3 regions of the Rhizobium sp. GCM10022189 genome follow, and region 2 is predicted to be linked to each of the others. Evidence: predicted binding sites of a transcription regulator. Region 2 holds the regulator's gene; each other region holds the start of a gene.
What was found. Region 2 encodes HrcA, which represses chaperone genes, less so after heat shock. Its sites were predicted from a motif close to GTTAGCACTCNCNNNNNGNGAGTGCTAAC; they were not measured.
Positions count from the first base shown of each region.

Region 1: a site for HrcA is predicted at 2,972-3,000, ahead of groES (co-chaperone GroES). Genes of this name have one in related genera too.
Region 3: a site for HrcA is predicted at 5,637-5,665, ahead of groES (co-chaperone GroES). Genes of this name have one in related genera too.

Region 1 covers NZ_JBHSOR010000049.1:354,890-364,689, forward strand. Annotated here, with positions in the region: gene ACFPWW_RS22825 (MFS transporter) at 1-862, shown strand, start outside; gene ACFPWW_RS22830 (bifunctional riboflavin kinase/FAD synthetase) at 880-1,884, opposite strand; gene ACFPWW_RS22835 (TIGR01459 family HAD-type hydrolase) at 1,899-2,747, opposite strand; gene groES (co-chaperone GroES) at 3,057-3,353, shown strand; gene groL (chaperonin GroEL) at 3,410-5,047, shown strand; gene ACFPWW_RS22850 (hypothetical protein) at 5,363-5,614, opposite strand; gene ACFPWW_RS22855 (hypothetical protein) at 5,811-6,257, shown strand; gene ACFPWW_RS22860 (glutathione binding-like protein) at 6,332-7,042, opposite strand; gene ACFPWW_RS22865 (DoxX family protein) at 7,247-7,696, shown strand; gene hisG (ATP phosphoribosyltransferase) at 7,768-8,463, opposite strand; gene ACFPWW_RS22875 (ATP phosphoribosyltransferase regulatory subunit) at 8,460-9,581, opposite strand; gene hisS (histidine--tRNA ligase) at 9,756-9,800, opposite strand, start outside.
Region 2 covers NZ_JBHSOR010000049.1:744,115-753,914, reverse strand. Annotated here, with positions in the region: gene hemW (radical SAM family heme chaperone HemW) at 1-278, opposite strand, end outside; gene rdgB (RdgB/HAM1 family non-canonical purine NTP pyrophosphatase) at 294-938, opposite strand; gene ACFPWW_RS24780 (VOC family protein) at 948-1,364, opposite strand; gene rph (ribonuclease PH) at 1,439-2,155, opposite strand; gene hrcA (heat-inducible transcriptional repressor HrcA) at 2,334-3,422, shown strand; gene grpE (nucleotide exchange factor GrpE) at 3,534-4,169, shown strand; gene ACFPWW_RS24760 (nucleoside hydrolase) at 4,244-5,188, opposite strand; gene ACFPWW_RS24755 (Hsp20 family protein) at 5,472-5,897, shown strand; gene ACFPWW_RS24750 (DUF1150 family protein) at 5,945-6,202, shown strand; gene trmB (tRNA (guanine(46)-N(7))-methyltransferase TrmB) at 6,366-7,067, opposite strand; gene metK (methionine adenosyltransferase) at 7,064-8,317, opposite strand; gene ACFPWW_RS24735 (helix-turn-helix domain-containing protein) at 8,497-8,916, opposite strand; gene lnt (apolipoprotein N-acyltransferase) at 9,070-9,800, opposite strand, start outside.
Region 3 covers NZ_JBHSOR010000046.1:135,561-145,360, reverse strand. Annotated here, with positions in the region: gene cobG (precorrin-3B synthase) at 1-184, opposite strand, end outside; gene cobF (precorrin-6A synthase (deacetylating)) at 260-1,024, opposite strand; gene repA (plasmid partitioning protein RepA) at 1,228-2,424, shown strand; gene repB (plasmid partitioning protein RepB) at 2,421-3,404, shown strand; gene ACFPWW_RS18835 (RHE_PE00001 family protein) at 3,662-4,792, shown strand; partial or broken gene ACFPWW_RS18830 (IS6 family transposase) at 4,902-5,126, shown strand; gene ACFPWW_RS18825 (usg protein) at 5,262-5,534, opposite strand; gene groES (co-chaperone GroES) at 5,815-6,129, shown strand; gene groL (chaperonin GroEL) at 6,189-7,817, shown strand; gene ACFPWW_RS18810 (hypothetical protein) at 7,908-8,330, shown strand; gene ACFPWW_RS18805 (glycosyltransferase family 4 protein) at 8,420-9,514, shown strand; gene ACFPWW_RS18800 (glycogen debranching N-terminal domain-containing protein) at 9,531-9,800, shown strand, end outside.

The sequences.
Region 1 (9,800 bases), 390 kb from region 2:
GATCGCGGCCACGACGGAATGGTTCGACGAGAACCGCGGCCTTGCCGTCTCGCTGGTTTCGGCCGGCATGGGTGTGGCGCCAATGACGATCTCGCCCTTCGCACGCTGGCTCATCACCGCCTACGAGTGGCGCCCGGCAATGATGGTCATCGGCATCGGCGCGCTGATCCTGATGATCCCGGCAGCGCTTCTCGTGCGTCGCCGTCCGTCCCCGCCCGTCGAGACGCATGAGGCGATCGTGCCGGCCGATGGCGGCGTTCCCAATCTGTGGCGGGTTTTCCGTTCGCCGCAGTTCATCGTGCTCGGGCTCACCTTCTTTGCCTGCTGCGCGGCCCATTCCGGGCCGATCTTCCATATGGTGAGTTATGCCACGCTCTGCGGCGTCGCCCCGATGGCCGCCGTCAGCATCTACAGCGTCGAGGGTCTTGCCGGTCTTGGCGGGCGCCTGCTCTATGGCACGCTGGCGGACAGGATCGGCGTGAAGCCGGTCATCATCGCGGGATTGCTGATACAGGCGACAGCGCTTGCCACCTATCTCGCCGTCAGCAGGCTTGGGGAATTCTACGTGCTTGCCGTCATTTTCGGCAGCGCCTATGGCGGCGTCATGCCGCTCTATGCGGTGCTGGCGCGCGAATATTTCGGCCCGCGCATCATCGGCACGGTTTTCGGGGCGGCGACCATGCTGTCAAGCATCGGCATGGCCTTCGGCCCGCTGATCGGCGGCTGGATCTACGATAGCTATGCCAATTATTCGTGGCTGTTCATCGGGTCGGCGCTGGTCGGGCTCGGTGCTGCGGCAATCGCGCTCGCCTTCCCGCCGCTGCCGCGGCAGAAGGCGCAGCCGGCGCTTGGTGCCGCCTAAGCATTTTCAATAAACCGCTACGCAGTTTTGCCGGAATTGCTTTCGAAACAGAGCTTCCTGTCGAGTTCGCCGAGCGGCCTGACACCTGAGAGAAGCGCTCTGGCCTCTTCCTCGTCGCGCCTGATCTGCGCGACGAGCGGGTCGAGCCCGTCGAATTTCAGCTCGGGGCGCAGATAGCCGAAGAAAGAGACCGAGCAGATCTGGCCATAGAGATCGCCGCTGAAATCGAAGAGATAGGTTTCGAGCAGCGGCGCGCCGTTTTCCGTCACCGTCGGGCGGCGGCCGTAGCTTGCCACCGCATCGTAAAGCTTGCCGTTTTCGAGACGGAAGCGGACGGCATAGATGCCGGCCGCCAGTTCGGCCTCCGGCGGCAGCTGCATGTTGGCGGTCGGGAAGCCCAGCTGACGGCCGAGCTTTTCGCCGTCGATGACCTGCGCCTCAACCGTATAATGATAGCCGAGCATGGCCGCGACGGCCGAAACATCGCCCTCCTTCAGGAGCGCGCGGATATGGCTGGAGGAAACGACGTCGGTATTTTCGTCGCGGAAGGCATCGATCAAGGTGACGCCGAAACCGTAGCGGTTGCCGGCATCCATCAGAAAGGCAGGCCCGCCCTCGCGGCCGCGGCCAAAATGGAAATCGAAACCGGTCACGACTTGCGATGCGCCGAGCCAGTCCTTCAGGATGGAATGGATGAAATCTTCCGCCGAACGCTGCGAGAATTCATGGTCGAAAGGATATTCGATGACGGCGTTGAAGCCGAGCTCTTCCAGAATGCGCGCCTTGAAGGGCGCCGGCGTCAGGCGGAAGACGGGCGCATCCGGTTTGAAGACGGTGCGCGGATGCGGCTCGAAAGTCAGCACCAGGGCGGGCACGCCCCGCTCCCTTGCGATTTCAAGCGCCCGGTTCAGCACCGACTGGTGGCCGCGATGGACGCCGTCGAAATTGCCGATGGCGATGACGCCGCCTTTCAGATGCTCGGGCAGCGGATCTCGGGTTTCATTGCGGTGGAACACGGTCATCGGCTTCGTTTCTCTTATGCGAGGCGCGGCATCCACCACTTGGGTGCGGCTTTTTCCCGTTCGAGATAGGCATGCAGGATCGCCTCGTCGGTCTCGCCATCAAGCGTATATTCCTTCGCGTGGATACCGCCGCTGATGTAGAGAAGGTCGAGGCCATAATTCAAGGCGCCGCGCACATCCGTCGGCATGCCGTCGCCGATCGCCAGAACGCGGTCGATCGGGAAATCGCCGCGCACTTCGCGGGCAGCGGCAAGGGTCGCCTCATAGATCGGCCGGTGCGGCTTGCCGGCAATGCGGGTGGAACCGCCGAGCTGCTCGTAATAGGCGGCCATGGCGCCGGCGCAGGGAATGATGCGGTGGCCGCGCTCGACCACGAGATCGGGATTGGCGCAGATCATCGGCACGTTGCGGGCTTTGAAATCCACGAGCATGTCGGTGTAGTCCTCCGGCGTCTGCGTCTCGTCGTCGAAGAAGCCGGTGCAGACGACGGAGGTGGCTTCGCCCGCGGGCGCGCGCTCGATATCGAGACCTTCGAGGATCGGATTGTCGCGCTCGGGGCCGAGCAGGAAGACTTCGCGCGGACCTTCGGCGATCAGCGCCCGGGTGACGTCGCCAGAGGTGACGATGCGGTCATAGGCGCCATCGGGCACGCCGATCTGGCGCAGCTGCTCGACGACCTGCCAGGAGACGCGCGGCGAATTGGTGATGAGAACGACGGTCAGGCCGGCGGCGCGGGCAGCCTCAAGCGCCTCGCCTGCTTTTGGAAACGGATCGACGCCGTTATGGACGACACCCCAGACATCACAGAGCACCACGTCATATCGATCGGTGATCTCGGAGAAGTTCGCAATCCGCTTTGCCATTCCGCTTTCCTGCTTCGCTTTCAGCCATCGGTGACATTGCAAAGGCGGGCTTCAATGGCAAGGCATTTTCTCACCCGGAGGAAGAAGGTCAGAGTCTGGAAAGCCGAACGTGCGCAACGTTCGGCAAGCGGCGCGGGACAAATCCCGCCCTCTTCACAATTCCGGCACAAAAATCCGTGAAGGCTCTTCTTGACTCCTTCCGGAGCCATCCCTAAATGCACGGCGCTAGCACTCACGGGAGTTGAGTGCTAACATCCTCCATGTGGGCCACCCCGGTCCGCAGATGTCATTTGATCGAGGGATTAGACAATGGCAAGCACCAATTTCCGTCCGCTTCACGATCGCGTCGTCGTCCGTCGCGTTGAATCCGAAGAGAAGACCAAGGGCGGCATCATCATCCCGGATACCGCTAAGGAAAAGCCGCAGGAAGGCGAAATCGTCGCTGTCGGCACCGGCGCTCGCGACGAGTCCGGCAAGGTCGTTCCGCTTGATGTCAAGGCCGGCGACCGCGTTCTGTTCGGCAAGTGGTCGGGCACGGAAGTCAAGATCAACGGCGAAGACCTTCTGATCATGAAGGAAGCCGACATCATGGGCATCATCGGCTGATCGGCCGGTTGTCTTTCATCTGATATCGCTGACACCCCTTTTTTGGAGTTCTCAAAATGGCAGCTAAAGAAGTAAAATTCGGCCGCGGCGCGCGCGAAAAGATGCTGCGCGGCGTCGATATCCTCGCTGACGCAGTGAAGGTAACCCTCGGTCCGAAGGGCCGCAACGTCGTTATCGACAAGTCCTTCGGCGCTCCGCGCATCACCAAGGACGGTGTTTCGGTCGCCAAGGAAATCGAACTTGAAGACAAGTTCGAAAACATGGGCGCCCAGATGGTCCGCGAAGTTGCTTCGAAGACCAACGACGTCGCCGGCGACGGCACCACGACTGCAACGGTTCTCGCACAGGCCATCGTTCGCGAAGGCGCAAAGGCAGTTGCCGCCGGCATGAACCCGATGGACCTCAAGCGCGGTATCGACCTCGCTGTTGCTGAAGTCGTCAAGGATCTCCAGGCCAAGGCCAAGAAGATCAACACGTCGGAAGAAGTTGCCCAGGTCGGCACGATCTCCGCAAACGGCGAAAAGCAGATCGGTCTCGACATTGCCGAAGCAATGCAGAAGGTCGGCAACGAAGGCGTTATCACCGTCGAAGAAGCCAAGACCGCCGAAACCGAACTCGAAGTCGTCGAAGGCATGCAGTTCGACCGCGGCTATCTCAGCCCCTACTTCGTCACCAACCCGGAAAAGATGGTTGCTGACCTCGAAGACGCCTTCATCCTCCTGCACGAAAAGAAGCTCTCGAACCTGCAGTCCATGCTCCCGGTTCTCGAAGCTGTCGTTCAGACCGGCAAGCCGCTCCTCATCATCGCTGAAGACGTCGAAGGCGAAGCTCTTGCAACGCTCGTCGTCAACAAGCTGCGCGGCGGCCTGAAGATTGCTGCTGTCAAGGCTCCGGGCTTCGGCGACCGCCGCAAGGCCATGCTCGAAGACATCGCCATCCTGACGGGCGGCACCGTCATCTCCGAAGACCTCGGCATCAAGCTCGAGTCGGTCACGCTCGACATGCTCGGCCGCACCAAGAAGGTCTCGATCTCCAAGGAAAACACCACGATCGTCGACGGCGCCGGCTCCAAGGCCGACATCGAAGGCCGTGTTGCCCAGATCAAGGCCCAGATCGAAGAAACCACCTCCGACTACGACCGCGAAAAGCTGCAGGAACGTCTTGCCAAGCTCGCCGGCGGTGTTGCCGTTATCCGCGTCGGCGGTTCGACGGAAGTCGAAGTAAAGGAAAAGAAGGACCGCATCGACGACGCCCTCAACGCGACGCGCGCTGCTGTTCAGGAAGGTATCGTACCGGGCGGCGGCGTCGCTCTGCTGCGTTCTTCCACCAAGATCAAGGCCAAGGGCGCCAACGAGGACCAGGAAGCCGGCATCAACATCGTTCGCCGCGCCCTCCAGGCTCTGGTTCGCCAGATCGCTGAAAACGCAGGCGACGAAGCTTCGATCGTTGTCGGCAAGATCCTCGACAAGAACGAAGACAACTACGGCTACAACGCCCAGACCGGCGAATATGGCGACCTGATCCAGCTCGGCATCGTCGACCCGGTCAAGGTTGTCCGCACGGCTCTGCAGAACGCAGCTTCGGTTGCTTCGCTGCTGATCACCACGGAAGCCATGATCGCCGAGCTGCCGAAGAAGGACGCTCCGGCAATGCCGGGCGGCATGGGCGGCATGGGCGGTATGGACATGATGTAAGACGCCAGAGGCGTCTTGCACCAGCGTCCATGAAACCGCCCATCATCCAAAGGTGGTTCAGCGCGACAAGCGCGCTGAACGGGCGGTATGGACATGATGTAAGACCCCTGGGTCATGCATCTGAACCATCCAGTTCAGGAGGGGCGGTCTTCGGGCCGCCCTTTTTATTCAAGCGATTCGAAAAACACCGCATTTACGGGCCACTTGAACGTTTAACTTGCCCTCTGGAGCCAAGTTTTTATCCGAGGCTTTCGCGAAGCTTGCGTTGCCGCACATTTCTTCACTTGCGAAGAATTCGCCGACAAGGCGCATAATTTACGAGGATTGCATGTTTTGCCGCGAGTGAAACCGTTTCCACAGCGCGTGAAGCTGAATACCGGCCACGAAATTGGCTGAAAACCTGCAAATCCACGGAAAATCCTGACCATAACGCCATGCCAACGCCCCCGAAAAAGCCGTTGCCGTTTGCGCAAAAGCTCCTATAAATCCGCGCTGCAATTGACGTTCGGCCCGGATGAAGCTCGCCGCAGACGAGACCGGAACGCGCCAAAGGCCAAGCGTGAACATTCGGGCTTCGAAGGTCTCCGCGAACATATGAGAGTAAACCTTGCGAGAGGTACTCGGCGGCAGCCATCTGGTGCCGGGCCGAAAGCTTGTTTTCGCAAGGTACAAGCACAGGCATGATGCCTGGCGCTACGTGATCCTGTTTCTTTGTGTTTGCCGAGTGCGCGGCATGGAAGCCGCGCCCGAACTGGGGAACGCCTTGTTTAAGATCGCCAAAGCCAATGCTGCCGCACCTTTGATACCCGGCTCGCTGGACTACAATAATCACAATCACGACATGTTGGCGCAGTTCTCCGTATCCGAAAGCTGGATCGGAGACTTTTCGACCGGCGTAATAAAGCTCGGGGAGTGGAGCGCGATGCTGCACGGTCTCTCGGCGCAGGAATGCGGCCTTCTGAGCCTCGTGCGCTGCTACGACGGCAAGGACCGCAACCACGTGCTGCAACTCTTCGAACAGGCGGCCACGCTGTCCTCATCCTTCTGTTTTTCGACCACCATCATCATGCCGAACGGCTTCCGCCAGCCGCTCTTCTGCATGGGCGAGTCCAACGGGCTGGAAGAAAAGTACAGCGGCAGCATGGTCGGCGTTTTCGTCTTCCCCCGCTTCAAGCTGGAAGGTAGCAGCCAGATCGCCAGCCGCCAGTAAGCTGCCGGCACGATTTCAAGAAAAAGGCCGGTCTTGCGATCGGCCTTTTCTATTTTCGACGCCGAGCAAGGTGCTCAGACCGGCTTCACCGGAATGTTCAGCCCCTTCTCGCTCGCCGGGCGCGCAATGCAGCGCTGCAGCCAGTCCATGACGGCGGGGAATTTCGCATATTCCAGAACTTCGCGGCCGCCGTAGAAAATATCGGCGCCGCGGATCCACGGGAACGTGGTGATGTCGGCGATCGTGTATTCGTCGCCCATGATCCACTGGCGCCCCTGCAGACGATTTTCCAGGATGCCGAGCAGGCGCTTGGCCTCGTCGCGATAGCGCTCCACCGGGTAGGGATTGTTGGCGACCTTGTCGGCGGCGGCCTTGTAGAAATGGCCGAACTGGCCGAACATCGGGCCGATGCCGGCCATCTGGAAAAAGACCCACTGGATGGTTTCGTAGCGCCCCGCCGCATCGGCCGGAATGAGCTTGCCGGTCTTTTCCGCCAGATAGAGCAGGATGGCGCCGGATTCGAAAAGGCCTATCGGCTTTCTATCCGGACCGTTGGGATCTATGATTGCCGGAATTCGGCCGTTCGGGTTCAGCGAGACGAATTCAGCCGTCTTCTGGTCTGTCGTCGCGAAGGAGACATAGTGGGGCTCATAAGGCAGACCGAGCTCTTCAAGGGCTACCGAGATCTTCACGCCGTTCGGCGTCTGAAGCGAATAAAGCTGGATAATGTCGGGGTTTTTCGCCGGCCAGCGGCTGGTGATCGGAAATGCGGAAAGATCTGCCATCGGTTTCTCCTTGGGTGAGGTGGCGACCATAGAAGACCGCCGCCATGCAAGGCAAGCCGCCTGATCGTCTCCTATTAGTGAACAAACTGTCCGCTGCCGTTTATCTTTCCCTGACGCCGGAAAAAGGCGAAATAGGTTGCACACGAGGTCCAACACGGTACCGGGGCATCAAGACCTCAAGAGCCATTCAACGGAGCAACGTCCATGTCGAATACGAACAACGTCCTTATCCTTCTCGCCCGCATCCTCCTGTCCTTCATGTTCATTTTTGCCGGCTTCGGCAAAGTGACCGATCCGGCAGCCACCGCGGGCATGATCGCCGGCGCCGGCCTTCCGGCTTCGACCGCACTCACCTACCTTGCCGGCATTTTCGAACTCGTCATGGGCCTTTCGGTGCTCATCGGCTATCAGGTTCGTTACACGGGCTGGCTGATTGCCGCATTCTGCGTGTTCACCGGCATCGTCTTCCACCTGCCGACCGTCAACGTTCCTGACTTCCCGGCTGCGGCAAACGGCTGGATCAACGGCCTGAACTTCGTGAACTTCCTGAAGAACATCACGCTTGCCGGCGCCTATATCATGCTCGCCACCAACGGCGCAGGCGCCTATTCGCTCGACGCCCGCCGCGGCCCGCAGGCCGTCGCAGCCCGCTAACAAACGTCCTCGCATGCATGCAGAACCCGCCGTCGAAAGACGGCGGGATTTCTTTGTCAGAAAATCTGAAATCAGAGAACCGAGCGCACGGCCTCGACAATCGCGTTTGCCGTCGGCGTATCGGCATGGGCATCCTTGCGGGCGCGCACGAGGCAGGCTTCCGAGCGCAGGATGACGCCGTCGGAAAGCACCTTGAGGTGGTTGGCGCGCAGCGTCGAGCCGGTCGAGGTGATATCGACGATGATATCGGCCGAGCCGGAGGCAGGCGCGCCTTCGGTGGCGCCGAGGCTTTCGACGATGCGGTAGAGCTGGATGCCGTGCTGGCTGGAGAAGAACTGCTGTGTGAGCCGCCAATATTTCGTGGCGATCGCCAGGCGCCGGCCGTGACGGGCGCGGAAATCGGCGGCGACGTCAACGAGATCGGCCATCGTATCGACATCCAGCCAGATTTCCGGCACGGCCACGACGACATCAGCATGGCCGAAGCCGAGCCGGGCGCAGAATTCCACCCGCTTGTCGGCCTCCGCCAGCCCCTCGCGCACGAGGTCTTCGCCGGTGACGCCGAAATCGATCGAACCGTTGCCGAGTTCGCGGGAAATTTCCGAGGCCGAGAGGAAGGCGATTTCCACATCGTCCCAGCCTTCGACGCGGCCGCGATAGGAGCGGTCGTTGCCGACGGCATAGATTTTCAGGCCGGCGCGCTCGAAGATCGCCGAGCAGTCGTCCTTCATGCGGCCTTTGGAGGGAAGCGCGATCGTGATCGTCATGCGGCTGCCCTTTCGGTTTCGATACGGTCGAGCCAGAGGGAGAAGCCGACGGCGGGAATACGGTCCCTGGCGCCGAGGAAGGTCATCAGCCTGTCGAAACGGCCGCCACCGGCCAGAACAGCCGAAGAGCCTTCCACCATCACCTCGAAGACGAGGCCGGTATAATAATCGAGCGGACGGCCGAAAGCGGCACGGTATTCGATGAGCGAGAGATCGACGCCGGCATTGGAAAGCGCCGCCACGCGTCCGTCGAAACGTGCCAATGCGTTGCCGAGCTTCAGCCCTGCCGCATCGGCGAAATGCGCAAGCGATGCGGATGCGTTGACCAGCGGCACGTTGAGCGACAGGAACTGTTCCAGCACATGGAAGGCCGCGTCATCGAGACGGGTCTCGGAGAGCACGAGCTTTTCCTTGAGCCGCCGGGCAATTTCCTGCGGCGAGCGGCTGGCATTGGTGGAATAGCCGGTCGCCTGCATCGTCTCGTCGATATAGGCGATCAGCGGCGTCTCATCCTCGAGGCCAGCGAGGGCTGCGACCTTGTCGTCCAGGCCGGTGACGAATTGCGGGCTGACGAGGCTCGCCAGCAGGCTCTCGAGCCGGATCATGTTGCCGAAGGCGTGGATCAGCCGCTTCTGCCAGCCGAGCGGCAGGCCGAGCGCCTGCACCACGGCCTCGAACACGGCCTGATCGCCGATGGTGACGGAGAGTGGCCGGCCGGGCAGCAGGCGGCAGAGGATGCCGACGGCATCGCCGATCGCGCGGGCATCGGCGCTGGCAAGGTTGATATCGCCGAGGTCTTCGATGCCGGCCTGATAGAATTCGTTGCTGCCGTCCCGGCGCTGGCGGAAGACCTCGCCGAGATAGGAATAGCGCTTCGGCGTGCCCGTGGCGCTCTCGATATGGCGCAGACAGACGGGAATGGTGAATTCCGGGCGCAGGCACAGGCTGGCGCCGGTTTCGCTTTCCGTCATGAAGATGCGCCGGCGAAGATCTTCGCCGGCGATATCGAGAAAGGGTTCGGCCGGCTGGATGACCGGTGTGTCGATGCGCTCCGCCTTGCGGGCGGAAAACTCGTCCAGAAGCTCGCCGGAGAAATCAGGGAGGTTGATCAGGGGCATGGTTGTGCTCCGGGGTAAAGTCCCCTCCCCAACCCCTCCCCACAGGTGGGAGGGGTTAACTTGGAGCGCTCGCCCCGCGAAGTCAGAAACGTTGAGGGGTGAGCAAATGCTGCTTTGGGCCGGACGGTGCCACGATAAGCCCCTCCCCCTTGTGGGGAGGGGTTGGGGAGGGGTTTACTGCGCATTCGCAGCCCTCTTCCGGTCCTCCGCCTGGGCGGC
Region 2 (9,800 bases):
TCGACCGTTTCCGGCTTCATCAGCGAAGGCGTGCCGCCCCCGAGGAAGATGCTGCTCACCGTCTTCGGCCCGCTCATCTGGCGGGCGTTCGCGGTCTCCTTGAGGAACGCGGCGACATAGCGCTCCTGATCGACCGGTTGATGCCGGACATGGCTGTTGAAATCGCAATAGGGACACTTCGCCGCGCAGAAAGGCCAATGCACATAGACCCCGAAACCGGGTTCGCCGGTATCGGGCAGAAGTTTTGCATCGCGCGTCAGCGCAGGCGAATTGATCATATTCAACGCGTGGCCCTATGCTTCCAGGCAGGTTTCGACAAAGAGCTTGAAGGCGCGCGCGCGGTGCGACAGGGCCTGCGGCTTGCCGATAGTCCAGCCGTGCTTCTCTTCAGCACTCATCTCGCCGAAAGTCACGTCATAACCTTCCGGCTGGAAGACCGGATCGTAACCGAAACCCTGCGTCCCGCGGGGCGGCCAGACGACCGCACCTTCCACTTCGCCGCGGAAAAGCTCGGTATGGCCATCCGGCCAGGCAAGGCAGAGCACGCTGACGAACCGGGCGGTGCGCTGCTGGGGCTTCGCCGCGCCGGCCTTCTCCAGCGCCTTCTCGACCTTTTCCATCGCCATGTTGAAATCGCGCGTGCCGTTGCCGGTTTCCGCCCAGTCGGCCGTGTAGACGCCCGGATCGCCTCCGAGGGCGTCGACGACAAGGCCGGAATCGTCGGAAAGCGCCGGCAGGCCGGAGGCCTTGGCTGAGGCGAGCGCCTTGATCGTGGCATTTTCCTCGAAGGTCGTTCCGGTTTCCTTGGGCTCGATGAAATTGAGTTCGGCGGCCGATTTTGCCGTAAAGCCGAGCGGCCCGATCAGATCCTGGATTTCGCGGATCTTGCCCTGATTGTGACTGGCGACGACGATGGTTTTGGTTTCGAGCTTACGCATAAAATATCCTTACTTCATGCCCCAGATTCTGGCTTCCGCGCATTCCAGGCTGTTGCCGTCGGGATCGCGGAAATAAATCGATCGGCCGCCCTGCGGCCAGTGAACCTCGGATTCGACGGCGATACCGGCAGCTTTCAGCTTTTGCGCCATCGCATCGAGATTGTCACCCGAAACCCTGAAGCAGGCATGGCCCTTTCCGGTCGTGCCGTGCGGCGGAACCTGCAGGCTATCAGGCGCCGGCGGCTTCACCGTTTCCTGCGGGTTGAAGATCAGGAGCACGCCCGGTCCGCAGCGGAAGAACACATGGCGGTTGCCCGAGCGCGCGATCTTCTCAAGGCCGAGCACAGCCCCATAGAAGGTTTCGGCCGCGTCGAGATCGGTTGCGTAGAGCGCCGTTTCGAGAATGCCTTCGATGGGTTGCGCCATTGCCCGCCCCTTGTCCGGCCTTGCCCCCGGAAGCAGGGACAAGGAAATTCACTGGCCAAGCCCGAATGGAAGTCTCAGGCGATCGCCTGCTTCTGCAGGTCCACCAGTTCGCCAATGCCTGCCTTGGCAAGGCCCATCAGCGAGGAGAATTCCTCCTCGGTGAACGGCGTGCCTTCCGCAGTGCCCTGGATTTCCACGATTCCGCCGGCGCCCGTCATGACGAAGTTGGCATCGGTCTCGGCCGAGGAATCCTCCAGATAGTCGAGGTCGATGACCGGCTGATTGGCGAAGATGCCGCAGGAGATCGCCGCGACATGATCCTTGAGCACGCGGTCGGCCTTGATCATGTTGCGCGTTTCCATCCAGCGCAGGCAGTCGTAAAGCGCAATCCAGCCGCCGGTGATCGAGGCCGTGCGCGTGCCGCCATCGGCCTGGATGACATCGCAGTCGAGCGTAATCTGGCGTTCGCCGAGCGCGGCAAGATCGACCACGGCGCGCAGCGAGCGGCCGATGAGGCGCTGGATTTCCTGCGTGCGGCCGCCCTGCTTGCCGGCAGCCGCCTCGCGCTTCATGCGCTCGCCCGTGGCGCGCGGCAGCATTCCGTATTCGGCCGTGACCCAGCCTTTGCCGGTGTTGCGCAGCCATGGCGGGGTCTTGTCTTCAAGGCTTGCCGTGCAGAGCACGTGCGTGTCGCCGAATTTCACCAGGCAGGAGCCTTCCGCATGCTTGGAGAAATTGCGCTCGAAGGAGACCTTGCGCATCTGGTCGGTTTTTCTGCCTGAGGGCCGCATTCTCTTCTCCTGAAACATGATGCCGAAAAGCGTGAGCGGTTTCCGGCCAATATCATGCATGTATTGTATCGTCGCCCGCTTCTACGATTGGCTGCGTGCATTTGCAAATTCCCTTTTGCCACGGGGGGCAGATTGGCTATATTTCCGGTATATCATTCAGTGCGGGTGCAAAAAGTTCATGAGCTACAGGTCGACATCAATCTCGGATGCTGTAGCTGCGCTGGATGAACGGTCGAAGGAAATCTTCCGGCGCATCGTCGAAGGCTATCTGGAGCATGGCGAGCCCCTCGGCTCCCGCAACCTGTCACGCCTCCTGCCCATGTCCCTTTCGCCCGCCTCCGTTCGCAACGTCATGAGCGATCTGGAAGAGCTCGGCCTCATCTATTCTCCGCATGTCAGCGCCGGCCGCCTGCCGACCCAGATCGGGTTGCGCTTCTTCGTCGACGCCTTCATGCAGGTCGGCGACCTCTCGGCGGAGGAACGCGCCAGCATCGATCGCCAGGTGCGGGCCGGAAGCCGCGACAATCCGGTGGAATCGATGATGAACGAGGCAAGCCGCATGCTCTCGGGCATTTCCCGCGGTGCCGGCCTCGTCATCACCTCCAAGAGCGACCCGGTTCTCAAACATGTCGAGTTCATCCGCCTGGAACCGACGAAGGCGCTGGCCGTCCTTGTCGGCGATCACGATCAGGTGGAAAACCGCATCATCGAACTGCCCGCAGGCGTCAGCTCTTCGCAGCTCACCGAGGCCGCCAATTTCCTCAATGCGCATATGGCCGGGCAGACGCTGCCGGAATTCCGCCTGCAATTGAGCCGGCTGAAGGATGAAGTTCGCCACGAGCTCGATGCGCTCTCGCGCGATCTGGTGGAGCGTGGCGTTGCCGTATGGGCCGGCAGCCCGGACGAGACCAAGCCGGCACAGCTCATCATCCGCGGCCGCGCAAACCTTCTGGAGGGCGTGGGCGGCGCCGAAGATCTCGACCGGCTGCGCCTGCTGTTCGACGACCTCGAAAAGAAGGACAGCCTGATCGAGCTCCTGAACCTGGCTGAAAGCGGACCGGGCGTGCGCATCTTCATCGGCTCGGAGAACAAGCTGTTCTCGCTGTCGGGCTCTTCGTTGATCGTCGCGCCCTATCGCGATGAGGATGACCGTATCGTTGGCGCGGTCGGCGTCATAGGCCCGACCCGGCTCAATTATTCCCGGATCGTCCCGATGGTGGATTATACCGCCCAGCTCGTTTCGCGCCTTTCGCGCAGTACCCTCTGAAATACTTCGCAAAACCGCTCGAATTTTCGCTTCTTCGTCACGCAGACTTGATTTTTTCCGGCCAAACATCGATATCGGGCGCATCTGAGAAGACACCAACCGGAGACCGTCATGACCGATGAAACGACGCAGAACGGACCTGACGCAACTGTGGCGCAAGCCGCAGCCGACGCTGCCGCAAACGTCGAAAATGAAGCCGTGAAGGAAGCTGCTGCAAGCGAGCCCGATCCGCTTGAGCTTCTGAAGGCCGAAAATGCAGAACTGCGCGACCGCTACCTGCGCCTCGCCGCCGAAATGGACAACCTGCGCCGCCGCACCGAGCGTGAGGTCAAGGACGCCAAGTCCTATTCCGTCGCCGGCTTCGCCCGCGACATGCTGGCCGTCTCGGACAATCTGCGCCGCGCGATCGATGCTATTCCGCCCGAAGCCAAGGCTGCGGCCGATGCCGGCCTGACGACGCTGATCGAAGGTGTCGAGATGACCGAGCGCTCCATGCTGTCGGCGCTCGAGCGCCACGGCGTTCGCAAGCTGGAGCCGGTCGGTCAGAAATTCGATCCGAACTTCCATCAGGCGATGTTCGAGGTGCCCAATACCGAAGTGCCGAACAACACTGTCGTCCAGGTCGTGCAGGCCGGTTTCACCATCGGCGAGCGCGTGCTGCGCCCGGCCATGGTCGGCGTCGCCAAGGGCGGCCCGAAACTCGTCGAGGCCGAGGCCAATTCGGTGCTGGACGAGAAGGACGCCTGAGACGGCACGGACGACAATGATTGAAAAAGGCCGCGGGAGCGGCCTTTTTCATGCGGTCTGCATGGTCCGGCGGATCATATCCGCGCGAAGCGCTCGATCAGCAGGTCGAAGAAGCCGTCCGCATCGACATGGCGCATCACCTTCGCATTGCGCTTGCGGTCGGTCACATGCCACCAGTCGACCACCGTCATGCCGACGGTGAGTTCGGATTTCACCTCGATCTCCACGTTGCAGTCCCGCCCCTTGAAGAGTTCGGGTTTCAAAAGATAGGCGACCGTCGTCGGGTCGTGCAGCGGACCGCCGTCCGAGCCGTATTTTTCGATGTCGAAGCGCTCGAAGAATTCCAGCATCTCCACCATCGCCTTGGCCGGCGCGGTGCCGAGATCGGCCATGCGCTTCACGCGGTCTTTCCGGGTCAGGAGCTGGTGCGTCACGTCGAGCGGCATCATGACAACGGGGACGCCCGAGCGGAACACGATATCGGCGGCTTCCGGATCGACGTAGATATTGAATTCGGCGGCCGGGGTGATGTTGCCGCCCTCGAAGAAGCCCCCGCCCATCATGACGAGTTCGCGGATGCGCGCCACGATATCGGGCGCCTTCTGGAAGGCCAGGCCGATATTGGTCAACGGTCCCAGCGTGCAGAGTGTAACCGTGCCTTCCGGCTCGCGTCGCAGCGTTTCGATGATGAAGTCGACCGAATGCTGCGCCTGCAGCGGCATCGTCGGCTCAGGAAGGGTCGGGCCATCGAGACCTGTCTTGCCATGCACATGCTCGGCAGTGACCAGCGCACGGGCGATCGGCCGGTCGGCTCCGGCAAAGATCTTCACATCGGTCCGCCCGCAAAGCTCGCAGATGATGCGCGCATTGCGGCTTGTCAGAGACAGCGGCACGTTCCCGGCGACAGTGGTGATGCCCAAGACTTCAAGCTCTTGCGGACTGCCGAAAGCCAGCATGATCGCGGCGGCATCGTCCTGGCCGGGGTCTGTATCGATAATGATCTTTCTCGGTTCTGCCATCCCGATCGTTCCATCCTCTGGTGCGCGTCGCTCTCGCATGCACCTTCTTATTGTCTTCATGCTCCCGTCGCAAATCAGCACATCGCGTCGGGGCACGTTTTGATGCGGGGCCTTGCTTCCTTTGTCAAGGAAGCTGCCTCGCCGGTGTTTACCCTAAAATGCCGGGGGGCTGTGACCGAGGACCATTGTGCCTTGCAGCAGGCAACGGTCGTCCCCATATTAGCGGTACCCGGATGCTGCATGTAAGGTCCGGAGAGGTCGCTTGCATCAAGGACTTTGGAAGATGAGCCGCATCACCCCTTTCGCCAGCCCGCTGCTTCTGGGCTTCGATGCCATGGAAAAGACGCTCGAGCGGATTTCCAAGGCGAGCGACGGTTATCCGCCCTATAATATCGAACGTATCGCCGCGGGCCACGACGCGCCCGAGCGGCTTCGCATCACGCTTGCCGTCGCCGGTTTCAGCGAAGAAGAGCTCGATGTGTCAACCGAGGAGAACCAGCTTCTCATCCGCGGCCGCCAGGTCGATCACGGCGAGCGCGACTACCTCTACCGCGGCATCGCCGCCAGACAGTTCCAGCGCACATTCGTTCTCGCCGACGGCATGCAGGTTCTGGGCGCAAGCCTCAAGAACGGCCTGCTCTCGGTTGATCTAATTCGCCCGGAACCGGCGCGCATGGTCAAGAAAATTAACATTTCGGTTTCACAGTAGCACAACGGTTTGTTGAACCGTTGGTCCCTTCTCTCGGAGGAACAGGAATGTTGATGAAAGAAGCCACGTCGCGTTTGACCAAGTCCGAACTTGCCGGAATCGGCAATGGCGAGGTCGCCTATATCCGCAAAATACGCACCGAAGAGGTTGCCAAGTGCTTCCCCGAGGCTCCGGATATCGATCCGAGCGTTGATCTCTGGGCATTGTTCGGCGCCGACGGTACGCCGATCCTGTTGACGGACAATCGCTCCAGCACCTTCTTCAAGGCCGCTGAAGACGAGCTGAAAACGGTCAGCCTGCATTGATCGAAACCGGCCTGCCGGGCACGGCCGGCCGCCGGAATGCGTGTGTGAAGATCGTAATGGGCAATGCAAGGGACTGATGTCGGTCCCTTGCCCATACGTCAGCTGCCTTGCGGCATTTCCCTATTCCCGAAAAACTCCATGCAACGGCAACCCTGTCGAAGGGTCAGACGCGCGTGAAAGTGAGATAGGCCGAGGAGCGCCCTTCGCGGCGGGCCTTGGCTTCGTAGCGGGTGCTCGGCCAGCCCTCATAGGGCGTCAGCCAGTCGGCGGCATTCTGTGCCGTCCATTCGAAGCCGCCGTGATCGCGGCACTTCAGCAGGGTCCAGTTCACATAGGTGTCGATATCGGAGGCGAAGCAGAAGAGCCCGCCCGGCTTCAGCACCCGGTGAAAACGGTCGAGATTGGTCTTGGAGACGAAGCGCCGCTTCCAGTGCTTCCGTTTCGGCCATGGATCCGGATAGAGCAGGTCGATCTGGTCGAGGCAGTGATCGGGAAGCCAGTCGAGAAGCTGCGTGGCGTCGTCATTATAGACGCGCACGTTGCGCGCACCGGTCTCGTCGACGCGTGCGAGCAGCTTCTGCATGGAATTGATGAAGGGCTCGACGCCGATAAAGCCTGTCGAAGGCGCCTCCAGCGCGCGGTGGATGAGATGCTCGCCGCCGCCGAAGCCGATCTCCAGCCGCATCTTTTCGACCGGATCGGGGAAAAGCGCCTTCAGCGGCTCCGGGGGAGCCGCCGAGAGATCGACGATGAATGCCGGAAGCAGGGTGGCGAGCCTTTCGGCCTGCTGCTCGCGCAGGGCCTTTCCCTTGCGGCGACCGAAAAAGGCTTCGGTCGCCCGGCCCCGGCGTTCCATATCCGTCATGCAGCAGCCTTGGTCTTGACGGCGTCCTTGAGCGCCTTCACGAGGTCCGTACGCTCCCAGGAGAACGAGCCGTCACGGCCTGCCTTGCGGCCGAAATGGCCGTAGGCCGAGGTCTTGGCATAGATCGGCTTGTTGAGGTCGAGGTGGCGACGGATGCCCGACGGCGACAGGTCCATGTTCTGGCGGATCGCGGCTTCGACCTGGTCCTCGGAAACACCCTTGCCGGTGCCGTGCAGGTCGACATAGATCGACAGCGGCTGGGCAACGCCGATAGCGTAGGAAAGCTGGATCGTGCAGCGGTCGGCAAGGCCGGCGGCGACGACGTTCTTGGCGAGATAGCGGGCAGCATAGGCAGCCGAACGGTCGACTTTCGTCGTGTCCTTGCCGGAGAATGCGCCGCCGCCATGCGGAGCCGCGCCGCCATAGGTATCGACGATGATCTTGCGGCCGGTAAGACCGGCGTCACCGTCCGGGCCGCCGATGACGAACTTGCCGGTGGGGTTGATGTACCACTTGCAATCGTCGGCGATCTTCAGGTCGCCGAGCGCTTCGCGGATATAGGGTTCGACGACGCTGCGAACCTTCTTCGAATCCCAGCTGTCGTCGAGATGCTGGGTGGAAAGAACGATCGAGGTGGCTTCGGCCGGCTTGCCGTCGACATAGCGGACCGTCACCTGGCTCTTGGCGTCGGGGCCGAGCTTGGCGACTTCGCCTTCGCCCCGCTTGCGGGCGGCGGCGAGCAGCTGCAGGATCTTGTGGGAATAGTAGATCGGCGCCGGCATGAGGTCAGGCGTTTCCTTGCAGGCGTAGCCGAACATGATGCCCTGGTCGCCGGCACCTTCGTCGCCCTGCTGGTCGGCGGCGCTGTCCACGCCCTGGGCGATGTCGGCCGACTGCGAATGCAGGAGCACGTCGATCTTGGCCTTCTTCCAGTGGAAGCCGTCCTGCTCGTAGCCGATATCCTTGATGGCGCGGCGAGCGGCGGCCTTGAACTTCGACGGGTTGATGACGTCCTTGCCGTCCTTGTCCTTCTTCATCAGGCTCGGCGGCAGGCGAACTTCGCCGGCAATGACGACGCGGTTGGTCGTCGCGAGGGTTTCGCAGGCAATGCGCACGCCCCACGGATTGATGCCGGTCTTTGCTGCTTCGCGGTAGACCAGATCGACGATCTCGTCGGAGATGCGGTCACACACCTTATCCGGGTGACCTTCGGCAACAGATTCACTGGTAAAGAGATAGTTCGCGCGCATTCCGGGATTCCCCTCAAAGAACAAAAGCAGCCTAGTAGGTACTCAGTTCGCGCCCGAATGACAAGCACAGAAGGACATAAATATATCTTTATATCTGCGGTGAAATGACAAATTTTGCCCCAAAAACGCAAAAAGGCGGCCTTTTGAGCCGCCTTAAGCTTTCGGAGCGTGGGGGACGCTCAGTCGGAGTCGGCTTCCGCCGCCAGTGCCTTCACCAGTTCGACGACCTTGCGGCGAACTTTGGGATCGGTGATCTTCACAAAGGCGCGGTTGAGCTGGAGTCCTTCGGAGGAAGAAAGGAAATCGACGACATAGTTCGAACTCGAGGCTTCCGACATGCCGGTCAAGGCACCGGAATGTTCGCCTGGAGCGTCTTCGAAGAAGAAGGAAACGGGGACGTTGAGGATGCTTGAAATGTTCTGGAGGCGGCTGGCTCCAACGCGGTTGGTACCCTTCTCGTATTTCTGGATCTGCTGAAAGGTGATGCCGAGGCTTTCGCCGAGCTTCTCCTGACTCATACCCAACATGGTACGGCGAAGTCGAATGCGGCTACCGACATGGATGTCGATAGGATTCGGCTTCTTCTTATTTTCAATCATGGTCGTGCCCTAGCAAAGAAAAATTCAACTCTGTTCTAACCGGCATGCCCTGACCTCATTCCGTAACGCTACGTTGCAAGTCGCGAGAACCCACGTTGAAGCATACGTTACTAACGCCGATTGCTACCACTATGCAATTTTAGGGGTTTTTGGTCAATTCAACCTGAAAATAAAACCCCTGCGTGAAATTAGCGCTATAATCACCAGCAACGTTTCAGTCAACCAGAAGTAAGCCTGGCGGGGATATGGGCTTCCTTTGCTTTTTTCAAATCCATCGAGAGTTGTATCAATAAAGCCAATTTCGTCCAATTTAAGACCTGAAACGATTTCGCCGCGCGCGTCTACAACCGCAGAAATTCCGCTATTCGCGTCGCGAATCAGCGGCAGACCGGTTTCAACCGCGCGTACGCGCGCCTGCTGAAAATGCTGGTAGGGACCCGGCGTCGAGCCGAACCAGCTGTCATTCGTGATGTTGAGGATGGCGTTTGCCTGGCCGATGTCGCCGGTCATCTCGTCCGGGAAAATGATCTCGTAGCAGACGAGCGGATAGAATTTCAGCCCGTTCGGAAGCTCGAGCAGATGACGGCTGGCGGCAGCCGAAAAGCCGCCTGGCATTTCGACCACGTTCTGGATTCCGAGCTCGTTGAGCATGTCTTCGAAGGGAAGATACTCGCCGAAGGGAACGAGATGCACCTTGTCGGAGGCGGCGACGATCTGCCCCCGCCCGTCGATCACATAGATCGAATTGTAGTAGCGGGTGGGATAGCCGGGGCCGAGTTCTTCAGCGCGCACGGCACCCGCGATCAGGATCTGGTTGTCGTCGAGCGTATCGGCAATCCGCGTCAGCGCATCCTTGTTGTCGGTGAGGATGAAGGGGATCGCGG
Region 3 (9,800 bases), on a different contig from region 2:
GCGCTGCCGCGCGGGCCAGGCGTTGGAACTGGGAAACCGTGAGTGCGCCGCCCGCAGGCCGCAGCCGCACCAACAGGCCGTCGCCGGTTTGCATGGGTGCGGCAAGCGCCGGGCAGGCACCACGCTGCATGCCCGCGATATCGGGTCTCCCCGCGTTCAAGATCTTGCCGGCAGCGCTGCGCATTCACCCATCCTTTGGTCCATCTCTTACATGATCGCGCCGGATGCAGCAAAGTAAGATCGGTCCGGTGATCGGCGTTCAGTCCTCGAAATCCCGTCCCTTTCGCAGGAGATAGATGTCCATGATCCAGCCGTGCCGCGCGCGTTCCTCGACGCGCAGACGGGCTATATCCCCGGCAATATCGCCAAGGCGGCCGGAGCGGATGACCTCGTCTTTGGTGCCGAGATAGGCACCCCAGAATATCTCGGCATCGGGATCATCGATCTTCGAAAAGGCCTGTTCGCCATCCAGCATCACGACCGTCGTCTCGTGCGTCAGCCCCGTTTGCGCCAGCCGCCGGCCGGTGGTGATCTCGACCGGCTTGCCGACGAGGTTGACCGGGATGCGATGGCTTGCCGCCAGCGCCTGGATGCTGGTAATGCCCGGCACGACGCTGTAGGCAAAAGCGCATGTCCCGGCATCGCGCACCCGTTCAATGATGCGGATCGTGCTGTCATAGAGGCTCGGATCGCCCCAGACGAGGAAGGCGCCGCTTCCTGCTTCCGGCAGGCCTCCGATCAGGCCCTCGTAGATGCGGGCGATTGCCGCGTGCCAGTCGTTCACGCTCTCCATGTAGCTGCGGTTCTGGTCCGCCCGTTTCGGTACCTCGAATTCGACGATGCGGACGTCTTTGCGGCTCAAATATTGCTCGCAGATGTCCCGCCTGATGTCGGCCAGGTTCGCCTTGTCGGCGCCCTTGGTCGGGATGAAGATGACGTCAGCACCGTTCATGGCATTGATCGCCTGCACGGTCAGATGCTCGGGATTGCCCGTGCCGATGCCGATGATATGGATATACCGCACGCTTCCTGCCTCGCAATTTATGGGCGGTTTGTGCCGCTAAAGCCGGCCCTTGGCAAGAGCGGACCCAGAAGTTGGCCGCGGCCAACTTTCTATCTGTGTGGTTAGCGGAGCGTTGATTGTCGCCATCCCCCGAATCATGTCATCTACGATACGCTTTTTGAAGCTATGTTGACGGAAAAGCGCTTTGAGAAAGGGCAAGTGTTTTGGACAACATTAGCGTATCGACGACAGACATTCGCATCGAGCGGCACGCCACGCAGCTCTCGCGCCAGCTGAAGCTGCTGCGCGAAAGGCTTTTTCCGCCGCTTTCGCAAAAGACGCTGCGCACCTTCAGCTCGGGTGAAGCGGCGCAGATGATCGGCGTTTCCGATGGTTATCTGCGCCAGCTCTCCCTGGACGGCAAGGGGCCGCAGCCGGACGTCTCGCAGAATGGCCGCCGCTCCTACACGCTCGGCCAGATCAACGAGTTGCGCCAGCATATGGCGAAGATCAAGCCCAAGGATGCGCTCTCCTACCTTCCCTGGCGGCGCGACGGCGAAAAGCTGCAGACGATCGCGATCACCAATTTCAAGGGCGGTTCGGCCAAGACGACGACCACGCTCTATCTGGCGCAGCATCTGGCGCTGGAAGGCTATCGTGTCCTGGCGATCGATCTCGATCCGCAGGCCTCGCTTTCCTCCCTGCTTGGCGTCCAGCCGGAATTCGACCTTTTGGATGGCGATACGCTCTATGGTGCGATCCGCTACGATGCACATCGGCGCCCGTTGAAGGATATTGTCCGCAAGACCTATTTCGACGGTCTCGATCTGGTCCCCGGCAATCTCGAGCTGATGGAGTTCGAGCACGAGACGCCGCGAGCGCTCAGTGATCGCCAGAGGCCGGAAGAGCTGTTCTTCCGTCGTGTCGGCAATGCGATTGCCGAAGTCGAGGCCGACTACGATATCGTCGTCATCGACTGCCCGCCGCAACTCGGTTATCTCACCCTCGGTGCCGTCTGCGCCGCCACGTCGCTTCTCATCACCATTCATCCGCAGATGGTCGATGTCGCCTCCATGTCGCAGTTCCTGCTGATGACGTCGGATCTTCTGTCTGTCGTGCGCAAGGCCGGCGGCGACCTGCAGCATGATTTCATCAAATATGTCGTCACCCGGCATGAGCCCTTCGATGCTCCGCAGTCGCAGATCGTGGCGCTCCTGCGCGGCCTCTTCGGCGATGACGTGCTGACGGCAACCATCCTGAAATCGACGGCAATCGCCGATGCGGGCCTCACCAAGCAGACCCTCTACGAGATTGAAAAGGGGCAGGTTCGCCGCTCCACCTATGACCGGGCTCTGGAATCGGTGAACGCCGCCAATGGCGAAATTCTTGCCAGCATCCATAAAGCATGGGGCCGCACATGAGCAGACGCGATCGACTGAAGGGACTGTTTACCGATACGGCGCAGGAGTTGGCCGCGGCCAACTTCGAGGGTGCATCCGCGCGCGGCGCGGCCGGCCCGGTGCGCACCATGGCGCTGACGCTCGGACGCATGGAGGAAGAGAGCAGGGCGATGGAGGAAGCCCTGCTGTCCGGCGAACATGTCGTCGAACTCGATCCGGAGTTGATCGATTCCTCTTTCATTCGCGATCGTCTCGGCGACGAGCCGCTCGACATGGAAGACGAACTCGTGCAGTCGATTGCGCAGAACGGCCAGGAGGTGCCGATCCTCGTGCGACGCAACCCGCATCATGACGGGCGCTATCAGGTCGCCTATGGCCATCGCCGCCTCCAGGCGGTGAAACTGCTCGGCCGCAAGGTGCAGGCGGTCATCCGCAAGCTCGACGATACCGATCTCGTCATCGCGCAGGGCATCGAAAACTCGGCACGGCGGAATCTGTCCTATATCGAACGGGCCGTCTTCGCGCTCAATCTCGAACTGAAGAAGTTCGACCGACCCGTCATCATGAAGGCACTTTCGACCGACAAGACGGAATTGTCGAAGCTCATTTCCGTGGCGAAAGCCATTCCCGCCGACATTATCCAGGCGGTGGGTGCCGCGCCCGGCATCGGTCGCAGACGCTGGATGGCACTTGCCCAGGATTGGACGGATGCTGCCGCCTCGCGGCTGACGAAGCTGATCGGATCGTCCACCTTCAATGCGGTGGAGAGCGACCGTCGCTTCGAGCTTCTCGTCGCCGAGCTTTCCAGGAAGGAAGAGGCGAAGCCCGAAACGGTCGAGTATGACTGGAAACCTGCGAGCGGCGGCAAGATCGCCGGCCGTATCAAGAGTTCCGGCACCTCCTTCACGATTGCCCTGAAGACCGGCGACGCGCCGGAATTCGGCGCCTATCTTTCGAGCCGCCTCGACGAACTCTACGAAGCCTACAAGGCCGGGAAGTAGACAGCGGGGCAGGGACGGCAAACCGCGGCGGGATTGCTGCCGCGCGCTGGTCGATAGTGTAACTCCGGAGAGGCGGAGCGATTGCGATCGCTCTGCTCGTGACGCTCGGCGAGGCAGGCAAACATTCCCGTCTGAAAACCGGGTGATAACCTCGATCTCGCCGGCCGCGACGTTGTTTGCATGTTTTTGCCATGCGATAACTGACGGAAGCAAATACGGCTTTCCCTTCCCTTTGTGAGAATCCGTTAAACCTAACAATGCGCTACGATATAGATGCCGCAACGCTCCAGACGCTGCTTCCGGCCATTGCCGGGGCCGAGGACGCGCTGGCGCGGCTCGACGAGCGGACGGCACGGTCGCCGGTGGGGCAGGGCTTTGCCGCGCGCGGCCATTTCTTCGATGCGGCCGGTGCGCTGTGGGTGGCGGGCGAGCTCGTGCATCTCGAAGACCTGGTCCTTCACGATGCGCATATGGACAGCCGCGCGCCGAGCCACGAGCTGACCATCGCCCACTCCGTCCTGCGCACGCGGCGGCGGATCGAGACGGCCGATCCGGCCTGGGCGCTCAGCCCGGCGGGCCTTGGCGTGCTGACCGCCAGCATGCTGGAAGGGGAGGAGAGGGCGCCCGAAGTACCCGAGGCCGCGCCTGTCGGGCATGAGCCTGACGAAGAGGACGACGGGGCGCCGCTTGCCGCCGAAATCGCCGAACTCGATGCCCTGCTCGCCCGTTCGCAGAGACTTCTCGACCGGCATGCCGGAAAACCTGTGGCGGAAGAGCTGGCAGAGGCTGCATCGACGCAACGCAACGACGATCCGCTTGGCCTGTTCGGCGACGACGAATGGAACGAGGAAGAGCGGCTTCAGCAATGGCGCGGGCTGATACCGCTCGTCGAGGAGCTGCCGCACAGCCTGGCGGCCGCCGTTCTCTTCGATGCCTGGGAGCGGATCGAACCTCTGCGCCGGCAGCATTGGCTGGGCGGACTGCTGATTGCAAGCAGCCTGCGGGCGCGCGGCAAGGTCGCCTCGCATCTCTTTTCTTTTCACACCGGGCTGAAGCAGATCCGCCACGAACGCCGCCGCTCGCGTGATCGCGTCACACGCCTGCAGGCCTTTCTCGATGCGATGCGGGAAAGCGCCACCGTCGGTCTGAAGGAGATCGATCGTCTGTCGCTCGCCCGCACGCAGATGGAGCTGCGCTTCCGCGGTCGCCGCTCGAACAGCAGCCTGCCGCAGCTTGCCGATTTCATCCTGTCGCGGCCGATGGTGTCGGCCGCCATGGTTGCGCGCGAGCTTGGGGTGACGCAGCGCGGCGCTCTGAACCTCATCAACGAGATCGGCATCCGCGAAATCACCGGCCGTGGCCGCTACCGGGCCTGGGGCATTCTCTGAAGCCGCTACCGGATACGTCTTTTCGACCGCAGCAAGGGTGTATCCGCAAAGACTTTGAGTGGCATCGTAAACTTAACGAAGTAGCGATCAAGATGTGGGATCTGGCGGCATGACCCGCTTTGCCCGTGATCCGCTTTATCGCCGCCATCGCTTTCCAACCGAAATCATCGCCCACGCCGTGTGGCTCTATTTCCGCTTCCCACTGAGCTTGCGAATGGTCGAGGCCATCCTGGCCGCACGCGGTATCATCGTCTCGCATCAGACGGTCCGGCTGTGGGCTGAGAAGTTTGGCGGTGCCTTCGCCAACGACATCCGCAGACGCACGGCCGGCCGGCTCGGCGAGCGAATTGCGCGCCGCGGCAATGGACCAATGGGCCAAGATCGCCCGGATATGACCTCTTGCTGAAACTCGGCATCTCCGCTTGTTTCGTGACCGTTAAGTTTACGATGCCAATCCGGTCTCAAGACTTCAGTGAAGCCTCAATTCACCTTCGACACGGCGCCATTCGTTGGGTCCAATCAGGCGCTGATGGGTGTAACGGACGGAATGCAGCGGCCCATCGAGGTTCGCCTGCCAGAAGTCCAGGAACTTGTGCATTTCGGGAAAGTCGGGAGCGAGATCGTAGTCCTGCCAGACATAGGTCTGCAGCACGGATTCAAAATCAGGAATGCGGTAGAGGATATGCGCGGTTGTCAGTCCATAGCCATTAAGCTGACGCTCCAGATCCGATGAGAATTGCATGCTTCGTCTCCGTTTCATGACAATCCAAAGGTGGCGCAAAATTTTGCGGCCATCAACGAATTTCCGAACGCGACAGCTCAGTTTGTTGTTCCTTTACAGCATGTTAGCAGCCGCTGACGGTAATTGCTAATTTTTCGTTCTGACCTCTTGAAATCGAAAATCCGCAAAACCAGATCATTTCGCGCAAAACGCTCGAACGAGGTTTTGCACCCGCCCGGACTGGTCATCCGGTCCGGCCCAGGGGGAACAACGTCATCTTTTTTGCTCAACGGAGGAAAACATGTCGTTCCGACCGCTTCATGATCGCATTCTCGTTCGCCGGGTCGAATCCGAAGAAAAGACCAAAGGCGGCATCATCATTCCCGACACCGCCAAGGAAAAACCGCAGGAGGGCGAAGTCATCGCCGTCGGCCCCGGCGCGCGCAACGAGGCCGGCCAGATCCAGGCGCTCGACGTTAAGGCCGGCGACCGCATCCTGTTCGGCAAGTGGTCCGGCACCGAGATCAAGATCAACGGCGAAGACCTGCTGATCATGAAGGAAAGCGATGTCCTGGGCATCATCGAAGCTCAGGCCGAGCAGAGACAAGCGGCCTGAGGCGATACCCGTCAATCCAACCCATCAGTCAGATAGCTGCCTATTGAGGAGTTAAAGAAGTGGCTGCGAAAAAAGTCAAGTTTCACACCGATGCCCGTGAACGCATGCTGCGTGGCGTCGACGTGCTCGCCAATGCGGTCAAGGTCACCCTCGGACCGAAGGGTCGTAACGTCGTGATCGACAAGTCCTTCGGCGCCCCGCGCGTTACCAAGGACGGCGTTTCCGTCGCCAAGGAAATCGAACTCGAAGACAAGTTCGAGAACATGGGCGCCCAGATGCTGCGCGAAGTGGCATCGAAGACCAACGATCTCGCCGGCGACGGCACCACCACCGCGACCGTTCTCGCTCAGGCAATCGTCAAGGAAGGCGCCAAGGCCGTTGCCTCCGGCATGAACCCGATGGACCTGAAGCGTGGTATAGACCTTGCCGTCGACGCTGTCGTCAAGGAGCTGAAGACCAACGCCCGCAAGATCACCAGCAACTCCGAAATCGCCCAGGTCGGCACCATCTCCGCCAATGGCGATTCCGAGATCGGCCGCTATCTCGCTGAGGCGATGGAGAAGGTCGGCAACGAAGGTGTCATTACCGTCGAGGAAGCCAAGACCGCCGAGACCGAACTCGAAGTCGTCGAAGGCATGCAGTTCGACCGCGGCTACCTCAGCCCCTACTTCGTCACCAACCAGGACAAGATGCGGGTCGAGCTGGAAGATCCCTATATCCTGATCCACGAGAAGAAGCTTTCGAACCTGCAGTCCATGCTCCCGGTTCTCGAAGCCGTCGTCCAGTCCGGCAAGCCGCTCCTGATCATCGCTGAAGACGTCGAAGGCGAAGCGCTTGCCACCCTCGTCGTCAACAAGCTGCGTGGCGGCCTCAAGATCGCCGCCGTCAAGGCTCCGGGCTTCGGCGACCGCCGCAAGGCCATGCTGGAAGACATCGCCATCCTGACGGGCGGCACCGTCATTTCCGAAGACCTCGGCATCAAGCTCGAGAATGTCACCCTCAACATGCTCGGCCGCGCCAAGAAGGTTGCGATCGAGAAGGAGAATACCACCATCATCGATGGCGTTGGCTCCAAGACCGAGATCGACGGTCGCGTTGCCCAGATCCGCGCCCAGATTGAGGAAACCACTTCCGATTACGACCGCGAAAAGCTGCAGGAACGTCTTGCCAAGCTCGCCGGCGGTGTTGCCGTGATCCGCGTCGGCGGCTCGACGGAAGTCGAAGTAAAGGAGAAGAAGGACCGCGTCGACGATGCGCTGCACGCTACTCGCGCAGCTGTCGAAGAAGGCATCCTGCCTGGCGGTGGCGTTGCCCTGCTGCGCGCCGTCAAGGCGCTCGATAATCTCGACGCTGCCAACCAGGACCAGAAGGTCGGCATCGAGATCGTTCGCCGGGCGATCGAAGCGCCCGTTCGCCAGATTGCCGAGAATGCCGGCGCCGAAGGTTCCATCATCGTCGGCAAGCTGCGCGAGAAGGCCGACTTCTCCTACGGCTGGAACGCCCAGACCGGCGAATATGGCGACCTCTATGCCCAGGGCGTCATCGATCCGGCCAAGGTCGTGCGTACCGCACTCCAGGATGCCGCCTCTGTTGCCGGTCTGCTGGTAACCACCGAGGCGATGATCGCCGAGAAGCCTAAGAAAGAAGCTGGACCGGCGATCCCCGCCGGCGCCGGCATGGACTTCTAAGGCAATCGAAGGAGGCTCGCGCCGTCCGCCAGGTGCGGGCCTCACAAGCACGAACCAAGTTCCATCGGTCAAGATCAATGGAGCCAAGCCATGAGAAAGGAAAGCATCAGCAATTCGATACCGGAGGAAGCTACAGCCGCGATCAGCGCCGGACATCTTCTTCATCCAGCCAAGCATTTTGGTCATCCCTGTGACGTTCTTGCCGCCGACGATATCGGCGATGACGAGAAACGGGCCATTCTTGCGTCGTGGGCATCCGACATCTTTGCCATCGAGTCCATTCCGGCCCTTCGCCTTTATCCCGGCACGGATAAAGCCGTCTCCTATGACGAGATCATTGAAGCGCTGAAGACGTTGGACCAGCGTGATGCGCAGGCCGGAGAGCAAGACTCGTCCAGTTCCTTCGACTTCCCCAGGACTCATCGCCGCAGATCACGAGTACGCCGGTTCGGCGGCCTTGGCTTGTGCAGCTACCGGAAAGGAGACCACCGCCGACAGCCGTTCGAGATGTAGACACCGCTTCTAGCCTGCAGCGTGCCTCTTCGAGGACGCGGGCATGATTTTTACCGACGACTCTTTGCTCAATTGAGGAGGTTTTGCCGATGAAGATCGCTCAGATCGCACCCCTCGCCGAAAGTGTTCCGCCGAAGCTCTATGGGGGAACCGAGCGCATTGTTTCCTATCTCACCGAAGAACTTGTCGCCCAGGGCCATGACGTGACCCTCTTTGCCAGCGGCGACTCCGTCACCAACGCCCGGCTGGTGGCGTGCTCGGATGTCGCGCTCAGGCTCAATCAGGCTGTCAGAGACCACTTGCCGCACCAGGTCGTGATGCTGGAGGAGATCCGTCGGCGGGCGCACGAATTCGATGTGCTGCACTTCCACATCGATCTCCTGCATTTTCCGCTGATCCGGGCTTTCGCAGACCGCACGGTCACGACGCTGCATGGGCGCCTCGACCTGCCGGACCTCAAGCCCTTCTACAAGGCATTCCCCGATGTTCCGCTGGTTTCGATTTCCAACGACCAGCGCCGCCCGATGCCGCCCGTCAACTGGTCCGGAACGGTCTACCATGGGCTGCCGGTCGACCTGCTGCCTTTCATCGAAAAGCCCCAGGGCAATTATCTTGCCTTCCTCGGACGGATCTCGCCGGAGAAGCGGCCGGATCGTGCCATCGAGATCGCAGCGAAGGTCGGCATGCCCCTGAAGATCGCAGCCAAGATTGACAATGCCGACAAGGCCTATTGGGAGACGGTGGTCGAGCCGATGGTCAAGAGCCATTCGAATGTCGAATTCGTCGGCGAGATCAACGAGCGTCAGAAGGCCGACTTTCTTGGCAATGCCGGTGCCCTGCTGTTCCCGATCGACTGGCCTGAGCCGTTCGGACTGGTCATGATCGAAGCCATGGCCTGCGGCACGCCTGTCATCGCCTTCCGATGCGGCTCGGTTCCCGAGGTGATCGACGAGGACGTTTCCGGCGTGCTGGTGGACAGCGTTCAGGAAGCTGTGGAAAATATCGAATGGGCGTTGCGGCTCGATCGTCGCAAGGTCCGGGCCGCTTTCGAAAAGCGCTTCACAGCCGAACGCATGGCGCGCGACTATGTCGACATCTATCGGCAGCTGCCCGGCACCCGGACAAAGGCCGCGCCGCTTCGTCGCGCCAACAGCCAGTCCCTCGATCTCCAAGTGGTAGCTTAGGAAACCGGAGGCCGTCATGCCGATCGCTTCTGCAGGCAGCAATTCAGTCCCCGAGCCGGCAGGCCAAGGGACGCCGATAGCGCAGTTCTTCATTCCCGCTGCCGCGTCGCTGCAGGAGCGACGGCCGCGTACCCTGAAGCACGGCGATACCTTCGCCGTCTTCGACCACAATGGCGATGCGCTTTCCGGGCCCGGCAGCCCGGAAGGCCTCTTTCACCGTGATACGCGTTACCTCTCGCATCTCTATCTGACGATCAACGGCAAGCGGCCGATGCTCTTGTCATCG